Regions from separate parts of the Jatrophihabitans endophyticus genome, predicted to be linked through region 2. Evidence: riboswitches for the same ligand, from Rfam matches in the RefSeq annotation. Region 2 holds a riboswitch; the other holds the start of a gene.
What was found. Region 2 has a riboswitch for cobalamin ahead of BUE29_RS09915 (prenyltransferase/squalene oxidase repeat-containing protein). Riboswitches for the same ligand answer to the same signal wherever they lie in the genome.

Region 1 (5,587 bases), on a different contig from region 2:
GCGTCGTCGAGCTGCTGCTCGTCGAGGCCCGGGGCGTCGAAGGGGTTGCGACGGCGGCGGTGCGGCAGGGCGAGCCGTGCTGCGACCCGGACGTCCTCGGTGCCGACGGTCTCGCGCCCCTCCCAGGCCGCGTGCGCGATCGCGGTGCGGGCCATGACGATGTCGGCGCGCAGGCCGTCGACGTCGAAGGCGGCGCACACGTCGGCGATCTGCAGCAGCGCGTGATCGGGCAGCGTCACCGACGACAGGGCCGACCGGGCGGCGGCGATGCGCTCCGCGAGCGCCGCCTCCTCGGCCGCGAAGCGCACGGCGAAGGCGTCGGGGTCGTCGTCGAAGGCCATCCGGCGCCGCACGACCTCGACCCGCGCCGCCGGTTCCCGCGGCGCCGCCACCTCGACGGTCAGCCCGAACCGGTCCAGCAGCTGCGGGCGCAGCTCACCCTCCTCCGGGTTCATCGTCCCGACGAGCAGGAAGCGGGCGGCGTGGCGCACCGAGACGCCGTCCCGCTCGACGTAGTTCGTGCCGAGCGCCGCGGCGTCGAGCAGCAGGTCGACGAGGTGGTCGTGCAGCAGGTTGACCTCGTCGACGTAGAGCACGCCGCGGTGCGCGGCCGCGAGCAGGCCGGGCTGGAAGCTCGTGACACCCCGGGTCAGTGCCGCCTCGACGTCCAGCGAGCCGGTGAGCCGGTCCTCGGTGGAGCCGACCGGCAGCTCGACGAGCCGCGTCGCCCGGACCATCGCCTCGGCGCCGGCCTCGTGCGGGCCGTCGGGGCACTGCGGGTCGGGCGCGGCGGGCGAGCAGGCGAACCGGCAGCCGGCCACCACGTCGACGGCCGGCAGGACCGACGTCAGCGCGCGGACGGCCGTCGACTTCGCCGTCCCCTTCTCGCCGCGGACGAGGACGCCGCCGATCGCCGGCGACACCGCGTTGAGCAGCAGGGCGAGGCGCATGTCGGCCATCTCGACGACGGCGCTGAACGGGAACTGGGTCACGACCCTCCTTCCTGGACTGGCACGCTGGCGGCATGAGCGCCGACAGCCGTGCCGTGCGGGCCGCGCTGGCGCATGCCTCGCGGGTGGGCGCGTACTTCGAGGTCGCCGATCCGGCCGGTGACGCGGCCGGTGGCTGGCGGCCGCTGCGCGAGCTCGTCGAGGACGGCTCGGTGCTGGCCGAGCGGGTCGCGTTCGCCCGCGACTTCCTGGCGCAGCGCACCGGGGCCGACATCGAGCTGCGCGCGTGCGCGTCGATCAACTCCCTCGGCGTCGTGTCGCGGCTGGTCGCCCCGGCGCTGGCCACCGCGTGCCTCGCCGGCGTGGTGCCCGAGCTGGGTGTCGAGCGCGTGGCGTGGCGACCGGCCGACGGCGGACCGCTGCCGGTCGCGTTCGCCGCCCCGGGGGGCCGCGTGGTCGACTCTGCCGCGGCGGCCGCCACGGCCCTGGTCGAGCTCGTGATCGAGCCGGTGGCGCGGCCGGTCCTGGACGCGTACCGGCGATGCTTCGCGGTGTCGCCGCAGACGCTCTGGGGCAACCTGGCCTCGGCCCTGAACGGCGCCGCCGGGATGCTGCCCGCCGACACGTCGCTCGATCCGCTCGACGTCGTCGCCGCTCTGCTCGAGCGGGCACCGCTCGCCGGCGCCGGCCGCTACGAGCCGTTCGCCGGGCGACGCTTCTTCGTGCGCGAGAACTGCTGCCTGTTCTACCGGGTCCCGGCCGGCGGCAAGTGCGCGGACTGCGTGCTCGTGCCCGAGGCGGCGCGACACGACATGTGGCGCGCCGCCGCGGCACGCTGACGGCTCAGCTCGGGACAGGATCGCTCCGTCGCACGGTCGGGCGCGGCGTCCCGCGGCCCAGCAGCCGGTCGGCGAGCGGCGCGAAGACCAGCCCGATCGCCGTCCACATCAGCAGCTGCGCACCGACGGAGTACAGCCGGAAGGTGAACAGCACGTCGGCCGGGAAGCCCGGGAAGACGATGTCACCGGCGGCGTTGCGCAACGGCAGCGGTGTCTCGGACCCGACGTTGCCGTACCCGGCGTCGCGGTTGGCGGCGAGCTCGCCCGTCGAGGGCAGCACGATCATCACGACGCCGATGGCCACGACGAACGCGGCGCCGGCGAGCAGCGCCGCCGTCCAGTTGCCGAAGCGTTCGGCGAGCCGCTGCCCCAGCCACACCGCCGCGATCAGGAACGCGACCGAGCAGGCGACGGTGACGAGGTAGAGCGCGCCGCGGGCCTTGATCGTCTCCTCGTGGCCGATCGCCGGCGGATTGGCCGGGTACTTCACGAACGGGACGAGGTAGAGGCCGAGGAACCCGCCGGCGGCGACGAGCAGCGCGATGGCACGCGGCTGCAGCCGGCCGACCCGCCCCAGGCAGATCGAGTACGCGACGGCGAACAGCGCGCCCATCGCGATGCCGAAGACGACGATGCCCACGCCGATGCCGAGGTTGCCCTGGACGGCCCGGCTGAACAGCTCGTGCTCGTGCTCCTCGACGTGGATGCCGTTGGCCCGGTCGAGGGCGTGCTGCGCGGCGTCGCGGTCGCTCTCGTAGTCGATCGCGGCCTGGATCTTCGGCTCGGCGAAGATGCGCGCGAAGACGAAGGCCAGGACGCCGCCCACGAGGCCGGCCAGCATGCCGCGGACGATGATGCGTGACTCCATGTCAGCGCTCCGCGCGGCGCGTCAGTGGCAGGGGAAGCCGAGGAAGTGCCGCGCGTCGTGCACGAACTCGTGCACCGCGGTGTTGTCGCCGAAGACCGAGGTCATGCCCTGGTCGACGCCGACGAAGTAGTAGGCCAGCAGCGCGAAGAGCACGACGGCCGCGAGCTGCAGCCCCGCCTTCGGCAGCGAGACGACGACGGGCGTCGCGGCGGTGGTGGGGGCGTGCGTGCTGCTCATGGTGAGCCTCCTTCGGGGATCGTGCGTCCCCAGTCGTCGGACGTGCTGCTGCGGCGTGCGACCTGACTCGCCCCGTACCTGCACGGGACTCACAGTGGCGCGACCGTCCCGGATTCTCACCGGAGTTCCCACACCGCAGTGCCCACCCACCCTAGGTGCCTTCCGAAGACGGGGTCAACGCGGCCCACCGATGCGGTGCGGCACACTCGCACGGTGCCCGCCCCGCCGTCGTCGTCCGTGCTGACGGTGGTCGGCATCGGCGCCGGCGGACGCGCCGACCTGTCCCCCGCCGCGTCCGCCGAGATCGCGACGGCCGCGGTGCTGGTCGGCAGCGAGCGGCAGTTGGCGCTGCTCGACGACGCGGCGACGACGGCCGAGCGGGTGCCGCTGCCGGCGCCGCTCGCGTCCGGGCTGCCCGCGCTGCTGCGCCAGCTCGCCGGCCGGCGCGCGGTCGTGCTGGCCAGTGGCGACCCGATGTTCTTCGGCATCGGGACGACGCTGGTGCGCGCCCTCGGCGCGGCCGCGGTCCGCGTCGTGCCGAGCCCGTCGTCGGTGTCGCTCGCCGCGGCCCGGCTCGGCTGGTCGCTGCCCGACGTCGAGGTGGTGAGCGTCGTGGGTCGGCCGCTCGCGCTGCTGCGCCCGGCGTTGGCGCCCGACCACCGCGTGCTGGTGCTGACGCCGGGCACGTCCGGAGCACGCGACGTCCGCGACGTGCTGGCGCAGGAGGGGTACGCGGCGAGCGAGGTCACCGTGCTGGCGCAGCTCGGCGGCCCGGACGAGTGGGTCGGGCCGGCCTCGGACGACCCGCACGACGCACTGGCGATCGTCGCCGTCGCCTGTCGCGCCGACCCCGGCACCGAGCCGCGGTCGCGGGCCGCGGCGCTGCCCGACGACGCCTTCGAACACGACGGCCAGCTGACCAAGCAGGAGGTCCGCGCGGTGACGCTGGCGGCGCTGCGTCCGCTGCCGGGGGCGCTGCTGTGGGACGTCGGCGCCGGGTCGGGCAGCGTCGGCATCGAGTGGCTGCGCACCCACCCGTCCTGCCGGGCGGTGGCGATCGAGCCGCGCGACGACCGCCGCGAGCGCGTGCTGCGCAACGCCGAGCGGCTCGGCGTCCCCGGCCTCGAGGTCGTCGCCGGCGCCGCGCCCAGCGCGCTGGCCGGCCTGCCGACGCCCGACGCGGTCTTCGTGGGCGGGGGCGTGAGCGGCGCGGGCGTGCTGCCCGCCTGCGTCGCCGCACTGCGTCCGGGCGGCCGGCTCGTCGCCAACGGCGTCACGGTCGAGACCGAGACCGTGCTCGCCGACACGTACGCCCGGCACGGCGGGACGCTGACCCGGCTGCACGTCGAACGCGCGTCGCCGGTGGGCGGGTTCACCGGCTGGCGACCCGCGATGCCCGTCACGCAGTGGTCCTGGACCAAGCCGGGACCCTCGGCGGGAGACTCGTGACCGTCCACTTCGTGGGGGCGGGCCCGGGCGCCGCCGACCTGATCACGCTGCGGGCGCAGCGGCTGCTCGCCTCGTGCCGGGTGTGCCTCTACGCCGGCTCGCTCGTACCGGCCGAGGTGCTCGCGCACTGCCCGCCCGACGCCCGCCTCGTCGACACCGCCGACCTCACGCTGGACGAGATCGTCGCCGAGCTCGTGGCCGCCGACGCCCGCGGCGAGGACGTCGTCCGGCTCTGCTCGGGCGACCCGTCCGTCTTCAGCGCCGTGGCCGAGCAGGTGCGCCGGCTGGAGCAGGCCGACGTCGCGTACGACGTCGTGCCCGGCGTCCCCGCCTTCGCGGCGGCGGCCGCCACCCTGGGGCGCGAGCTGACGGTGCCCGCGGTCGCGCAGAGCGTGGTGCTGACCCGTTTCGCGCAGCGGGCGACGCCGATGCCGGCCGGCGAGGACCTCACCACGCACGCCACCCCGGGGACGACGCTGGTGCTGCACCTCGCGGTCCAGGCGATCGACGAGGTCGTGGCGCAGCTGACGCCGCGCTACGGCGCCGACTGTCCGGTGGCCGTCGTCGCGTACGCCAGCCGCCCCGACGAGGTCGTCCTGCGCGCCACGCTCGCGACGATCGCCGCGCAGGTCCGGGCGGCGGGCGTCCGGCGGACCGCCGTCGTCGTCGTCGGGACGGCCCTCGCGGCCGCCCACTTCCCCGACAGCCACCTGTACTCGGCGTCCCGCACCCGCTGACCCTCGCCGGTGATCCACATCCGGTTACCGCCGTCCCGGCGACGGCAAGTGGATGTCGATCACGGGGTGGGGCGGCGCAGCAGGTAGGTGTCCATGATCCAGCCGTGCTGCTCGCGCAGCTCCGCGCGCCGGCGGGTGATCTCGGCGGCGACGTCACCGAGCCGGCCCGCGATCAGCACCTCGTCGGGCGTGCTGAGGTAGGCGCCCCAGAAGACCTCGAGGTCGGGGTCGAGCGCGGCGGCGGTGAAGCCCTGGTCGAGCATGACGACGGCGCTGTCGAGGCCGTCGGGCAGCCCGTCGGCGATGCGGCGGGCGGGCGTGACGTGGATCGGCTCGCCGATGCGGTTGAGCGGGATGCGGTGCGCCGCCGTGAGCGCGTGCACGCTCGTCACCCCGGCGATCACCGAATAGCCGAACTCCACGCGCCCGCCGGCGAGGATGCGGTCGATGACGCGCAAGGTGCTGTCGTAGAGCGCCGGATCGCCCCAGACGAGGAACGCGCCGACC
Region 2 (5,587 bases):
CCGGAGCTCGAGCCGCCGCCGGGGACGGCGGGCGGGTCGGCAGCCGCGGCACGCGGCAGCGACAGGATCGTCGCGCCGGACAGCTCCAGCAGGCTGCGCTGGGCCGCCGCGGCGACCGCCTGCGTGGAGGCGCGCAGGTCCGGCGCCGCGCCGCCGGTGAGGGCGAAGCCGCCGGCCGGGGTCGCGAGCGAACGCAGGCCGCGCAGCGACGACTGCCACGGCGCGATCGGCGTGATCGTCTGCGGCTGCGGCGGGTCCGCGGTGGGGCTGGTCAGGGCCGTGACGAGCGACTGCAGGGCGTCGGCGGCCAGCGCGGTGGAGTTGGCGTTGTCCCCCGCTGCCCCCGGGAACAGACCGGTCGTGCGCTGCCGGTCCTGCAGGTAGTGCTGCGCCGCGCCGATCCACGTGTCGGTACCCGCCACGGCGGCGAGCGCCTGCACCGCGTACCCGGTGGTGTCGACGTCGGAGGTGCAGCCGTCCCCGGCACTGCGCAGCGTGCTGGCGAAGCCGCCGTCGTCGCACTGCAGCTGGTGCAGCCGCACGACGGCGGGGTCGGTGGCGGCGAGATGGTCACCGTCGTCCGGCGATGCCTGCAGGGCGAGGACTCCGAGCGCCTGCGAGACCGTGGCGTAGTTGTTGCGGAAGTCGCCGACCGCGACGCACGGCTGCCCCGCACCCTGGGCCTCGGTGCACACGTTCGCGGCGAGCACTGCGAGCAGATCGGCCCCGCCGAAGGAGTGCGGATCGCCGCCGGTGGCCTCGGCGACCAGCGCGAGCTTGGCCAGTGACCCGCTGTAGGGCCCGAAGTTCGCCCCGGTCGGGTCGGCGTACGCGTCGACCTGCTTCTCGAGGTAGGACGTCATGGCCGAGACCGACGCGGCGTGCCCGCCGGTGGCCAGCAGCGCGAACACGCCGTCGGCGGTGAGCCCCTGGTCGGGGTAGGCCGTCCCGTCGTAGACCGTCTCGTAGTGGTCGCCGCCGGTCAGCTGGTCGACGAGGTAGGTGGCCCCGGACGTACCGACGTCCTTGGCGTCGAGGTCGTCGAGCACGGAGCCGAACGGGGTGCCGACGACACCGCCGAGCACCTGCGTCGTGGCTCGCATGTCCGAGCCGTCGGCGTCGGCGTCGACGTCGAAGCCGCCGTCGGCGTTCTGCGCCGCGGCGAGGAACGCCTCGGCTCGCTCGATCCGGGTCGCGTAGGTCTGCGCGTCGAGCCGCAGCGCCTGGATCGCGATGGCGGCGGAGTTGGTCGAGTCGCCGGCCGCGCCGGGGAAGCCGCCGTCGGCGGTCTGCTGCGAAGCGAGCCACGACAGCGCCTTCGCCAGCCGGGTGCGCGCCTCGGCGCCCGGCACGAGGGCGAGCGCCATCGCGGCGATGCCGGTGCTGTCGGTCTCGGAGTCGGCGCCGGGCAGCACGCTGGGGAACGCCCCCGACGCGTGCTGCAGGCTCTCCAGGTAGGCGATCGGACGCTTCGCACCCTTGGCGTCGCCGGCGCGTAGCTGCGCGATGATCGGCAGCGCCTGCGCGAAGGTCGACGGCGAGTAACGGTAGTTGCCGGGCGCGGCGCAGACGCTATCGATCGCCTTCGTGCAGACCAGCTCGGCCAGGGTCGCGACGAGATCGTGGCCGGCGAACGCGTGCGGGTCGTAGCCGGTCATCAGTGCGGCCAGCGCGACCTTGCCGACCGAGCCGCCGCCGGCGTACTCCGTGCCGACGCCGGTGTAGTCGTTGATCGACCGGTCGCTGCCGTCGGTTCCGGCGCTGTCCAGGAACGCCATGATGCGACGCAACGCGGCGTCGTCCGAGCCGGACGCGGCGAGCGCGTACACCGCGTCGACGGTCAACCCGTAGTCGGCGAAACCGAGGTCGTACTGGTCGTAGTAGTGGCCGTCCTTGAGCTGCGGTCCGTCGCCGGCACTGTTGGGGGCGGTGAGCAGGTAGTCGGTCGCCTTCCCGACGTCGGCGCGCGGCGCGGGCGCAGCCCTTCGCTGCGCAGCCGGCGCGGATCTCGCCGTCGCGCTCGATCCCGCCCGCACCTGGTTCGGCGTGAAGGCGGGCTTGCCGGTGGTGCCCTCGACGTCGGTGGCGCCGTAGGTCCACGCCTGGACGTCGCCGTCGATCGTCCGCTGCGAATATGCGCCGAACTGCGCATAAGACCAGGTGTTCGATCCCTTCGGCGCCAGCCAGTAGGACCAGTACGCGCTCGCCGGCGGCGTCCTCACACACGACTCGGTGGCCGGCTTCGGGTACTGCGTGCCGCTGTCGAACAGCGCATGGCCGATACGGCACAGGAACTGCGGGCCGTCGTGTTGCGTGCCGGCGGTGGTGAAGCCGGCCGTGTCGAGCAGGTCGATGCCGGTGGTCGGGGTCGTGTCGCAGCCACGGACGATCGGCCCGGACCACGTCGCGAAGCTGACCGCCACCAGCGCGCCCTTGCTGGTGGTGCACGAGCCGGTGCTGCCGACGATGGTGCCGGCCGCCGGTTTCGGGGTCGTGCCGGGTCTCGCCGCCACCGTGACGGTGCGCCGAATACTCGACGCACGGTAGGCCCGATGCTTCGACTTCGCGCTCGCTCGCACCCCGGAGTACCGGACGGTGACGGTGCGCCGGCCCGCGGCCGGGGCGGTGGCGGCGCACCGCGCCGACCCGGCGCGCACCGCGACCTTCGCGCACGTCTTCGGCGTCCTGCCGGCGATGGTGAAGCGCATCGTGCCGCCCGTCGGACGCGGCCTGACCCTCGCGGTCAGCGCGAGCGGCGCGCCCGCGACGGCGCGTGACGCGCTCACGGATGTCGTGGTCTTCCTCGGCTCGGCGGGCTTGGTGGTCTTGGCGGGCTTGGCACCGGCGGGCGCCGCGGTGATCAGAGCACCGGCGAGCAGGAGGATGACCCCGGCCGCGACGGCGCGGCTCCGGCGGGTGGGGCAGGGAGTCATGAGCGACGTCCGTTCGTTCGGAGTGCTCGCAACGCGACACGGCGACGACCGACGAACGGGCCGGGCACCGTCTCGCTACCGCGACGAGACACTGACCACCCAGCCCGGCAGGCATTCCGGCTCGCCTCGCATCGCTGCGCGGCTCACGGTTGCGGGTCAGCGCCGGGTTCACACCGGCTTCCCCTGCGTGGGCTGGTCTTGCTGCACGGGCGGCTGCCCGGCCGAGCGCACCGTAACAGCCCCGCGCCGATCCGGTCAATGCGCATCGGTCGGTGTGCCGACATGATCACGTCGCCACCTCGGCGGCCGACGCCCGCGATCACGAGTTCCAGCCGGTGGTCACCTGGCCGCGTGACACGGCACCCGATCCGTACGCCGCCGGTATGTCAGGAGAAGACGTCGCTGGGTCGCGACACCCACGGGTAGTAGTCGAGGCGACTGGTGAGCCGTAGCTCCAGCAGATCGAGGGGCACGACGTGCGCGGGGTCGGCGGGGGTCGCGGCAATGCGGAGCTCGCGGATGCGCTCGTCGCGCGGTTCGGCCCGCCACGACAACCCGGCCGAGGCCGTCCGACCGGGCCCGAGCATGAACGCTCGTTCCTGCCGATGCGCAACGGGGGTCGGCACGACCCGGAGCGCGCCGCTGCGGCCGGCGGCGGTCACCCCGGTGACGACCGGTCGAGTCAGCCGCACCGGACGGCCCGTGCAGTTGCGCACGTCGACGGCCAGGTAACGCCGGCCGAGAGCTGCATCGAGAGCCGACCTACCGACCGCCAGCACCTCGCCGCGGTGGCACCGGGGTGGGACGTCTCGGTCCGGCGAACCGACGCTGCGGGACGCGGACGAGGTGGTGGGCGTCGATGCAGGTGCGCTGCGTGATCCGGCGATGGTGTCACCGCCCCGGGAGGCGGAACCCCCGGCGCACCCGGATATCGCCAGCGCCGGCGCGAGGATCAGACCGGTCGTGCGCGTCCGCAGGTTTCGATGCGCGGGACCGCCCACGGCGGCGATCATGCCAGAACGTCGCTCTCGCCCCCTTCGTCCCAGGGAGGATGAACCCGTGCTGCCGTGGGACCACAACGCCTACTACGACCGGCTGCTGCTGCGCGCCGTGCCCGCGGGCGCCGAGCGCGTCCTGGACGTCGGCTGCGGGGCCGGCCGGCTGGCCGGTGCGCTGGCCGCCCGCGTCCGCCACGTCGATGCCCTCGACCGTGACCCGACGATGATCGACGCCGCCCGCCGCCGCGTGCCCGACAACGTCGACTGCCGGCTGGCCGACGTCACGACGGTTCCGTTGCCCGCCGGGCACTACGACGCGATCGTCTCGATGACCGCACTGCACCACCTGCCGCTCGCCGCGACGCTCGCCCGGCTGGCCGAGGCGCTGCGCCCCGGCGGCGTGCTGGCCGTCGTCGCCCTGCCGCGTCGCGACCTGCCGCGCGAGCTGCCCGTCGAACTGGTCGCTTCGACCTGGCACCACCTGATCGGTCTCGTACTGGCCGCCGGAGGCGACCGCACCCGGCCGGGCTCGCCCCTGCGCCACGATCCCGACCACCGGCGCATGCCGACGCGCGACGCCGAGCTGACCACGCGCCAGGTGCGCGAGCAGGCCCGGGTGGTGCTGCCCGGTGTGCACGTGTGCCGGCTGCTTGCTCTGGCGCTACCTGCTGATGTGGCGACGTCCCGACCCGCCCTTCCCATAACGGACGGTTCTCGGCACTATGACCCGCAGGTCACGACGATGACCGATTCGGAGGGATTGCCATGCGCACGAAGCTTTTCGCGGCCTTGCTCGGACTCCTGACCTCGGCGGCGCTGCTCATCGCCTCGGCGACGTCGGCATCGGCCGCCACCGCCAAGTCGCAGAACGGCTGGACGGTCATCACCAAGTCGACCTCGTCGAAGCTGGCGACCTACAAGGTGCCGGGCACCAAGCACGGGTTGCTGCTGCGCAAGGGCGACGCCGGCGTGCTCCTGGTCGACTTCGCCAACTGGTACAACAAGCAGGTCGAGAAGCTGAGTCTCTACAAGGCCGGTGACGACTACGGCTGGTCGTACCGCAAGATCCGCGGTTCCCAGACCACGTACTCCAACCACGCGTCGGGCACCGCGATCGACCTCAACGCGACCCGCCACCCACTGAACACCACCGCGGCCCACTCGTTCACGAAGAAGCAGATCGCGGCCATTCACAAGCGGCTCAAGCGCTACTCGGGCGTGATCCGATGGGGCGGCGACTACCAGCATCGCAAGGACCCGATGCACTTCGAGATCAACAAGAGCGTCGCGGCCACGCACAAGGTGTACAAGAAGCTCTTCCCCTGCCACTCGCCCACCTGCTAGCCCGGGCAGGTCGGTCACGCGCGTCGTTGCGCGTCCTCGACCGCGACCCGGAGCCGATCGACCGACCGCATGGCGGACGTGCCACCGGCGCCGGCGGAGCTGCGCGAGCTCGTGATGCTGTCGCAGCACAGCGCCGTCGCGTCCCGCCGGACGACGCGTAGCTGCCAGCGACCGTTGCGCGGTTCCGAGCGATACCTCAGCTCCACGACGGCGATGTCGGCGAGTGGCACGTCGTCGCGATACAGCCCGCGGCGCAGCGTGAAGCCGGGAAGGGACAGGCCGGTGGGCGTGAGGATCACCGTCCGCCAGGTC

Region 1: it holds a riboswitch for cobalamin, as region 2 does, so the genes downstream of both, BUE29_RS16425 (CbtB domain-containing protein) here and BUE29_RS09915 (prenyltransferase/squalene oxidase repeat-containing protein) in region 2, are expected to answer to the same signal.

What each region holds. Positions count from the first base shown of each region.
Region 1 is NZ_FQVU01000004.1:395,632-401,218, reverse strand. It holds gene BUE29_RS16440 (VWA domain-containing protein) at 1-959, opposite strand, end outside; gene BUE29_RS16435 ((2Fe-2S)-binding protein) at 1,025-1,789, shown strand; gene BUE29_RS16430 (CbtA family protein) at 1,794-2,657, opposite strand; gene BUE29_RS16425 (CbtB domain-containing protein) at 2,679-2,894, opposite strand; adenosylcobalamin (AdoCbl) riboswitch at 2,943-3,033, opposite strand; gene cbiE (precorrin-6y C5,15-methyltransferase (decarboxylating) subunit CbiE) at 3,108-4,343, shown strand; gene cobM (precorrin-4 C(11)-methyltransferase) at 4,340-5,080, shown strand; gene cobF (precorrin-6A synthase (deacetylating)) at 5,140-5,587, opposite strand, start outside.
Region 2 is NZ_FQVU01000002.1:987,259-992,845, reverse strand. It holds gene BUE29_RS09915 (prenyltransferase/squalene oxidase repeat-containing protein) at 1-2,933, opposite strand, end outside; cobalamin riboswitch at 3,023-3,174, opposite strand; gene BUE29_RS23110 (DUF4232 domain-containing protein) at 3,320-3,946, opposite strand; gene BUE29_RS09905 (class I SAM-dependent methyltransferase) at 3,993-4,736, shown strand; gene BUE29_RS09900 (M15 family metallopeptidase) at 4,697-5,275, shown strand; gene BUE29_RS09895 (hypothetical protein) at 5,290-5,587, opposite strand, start outside.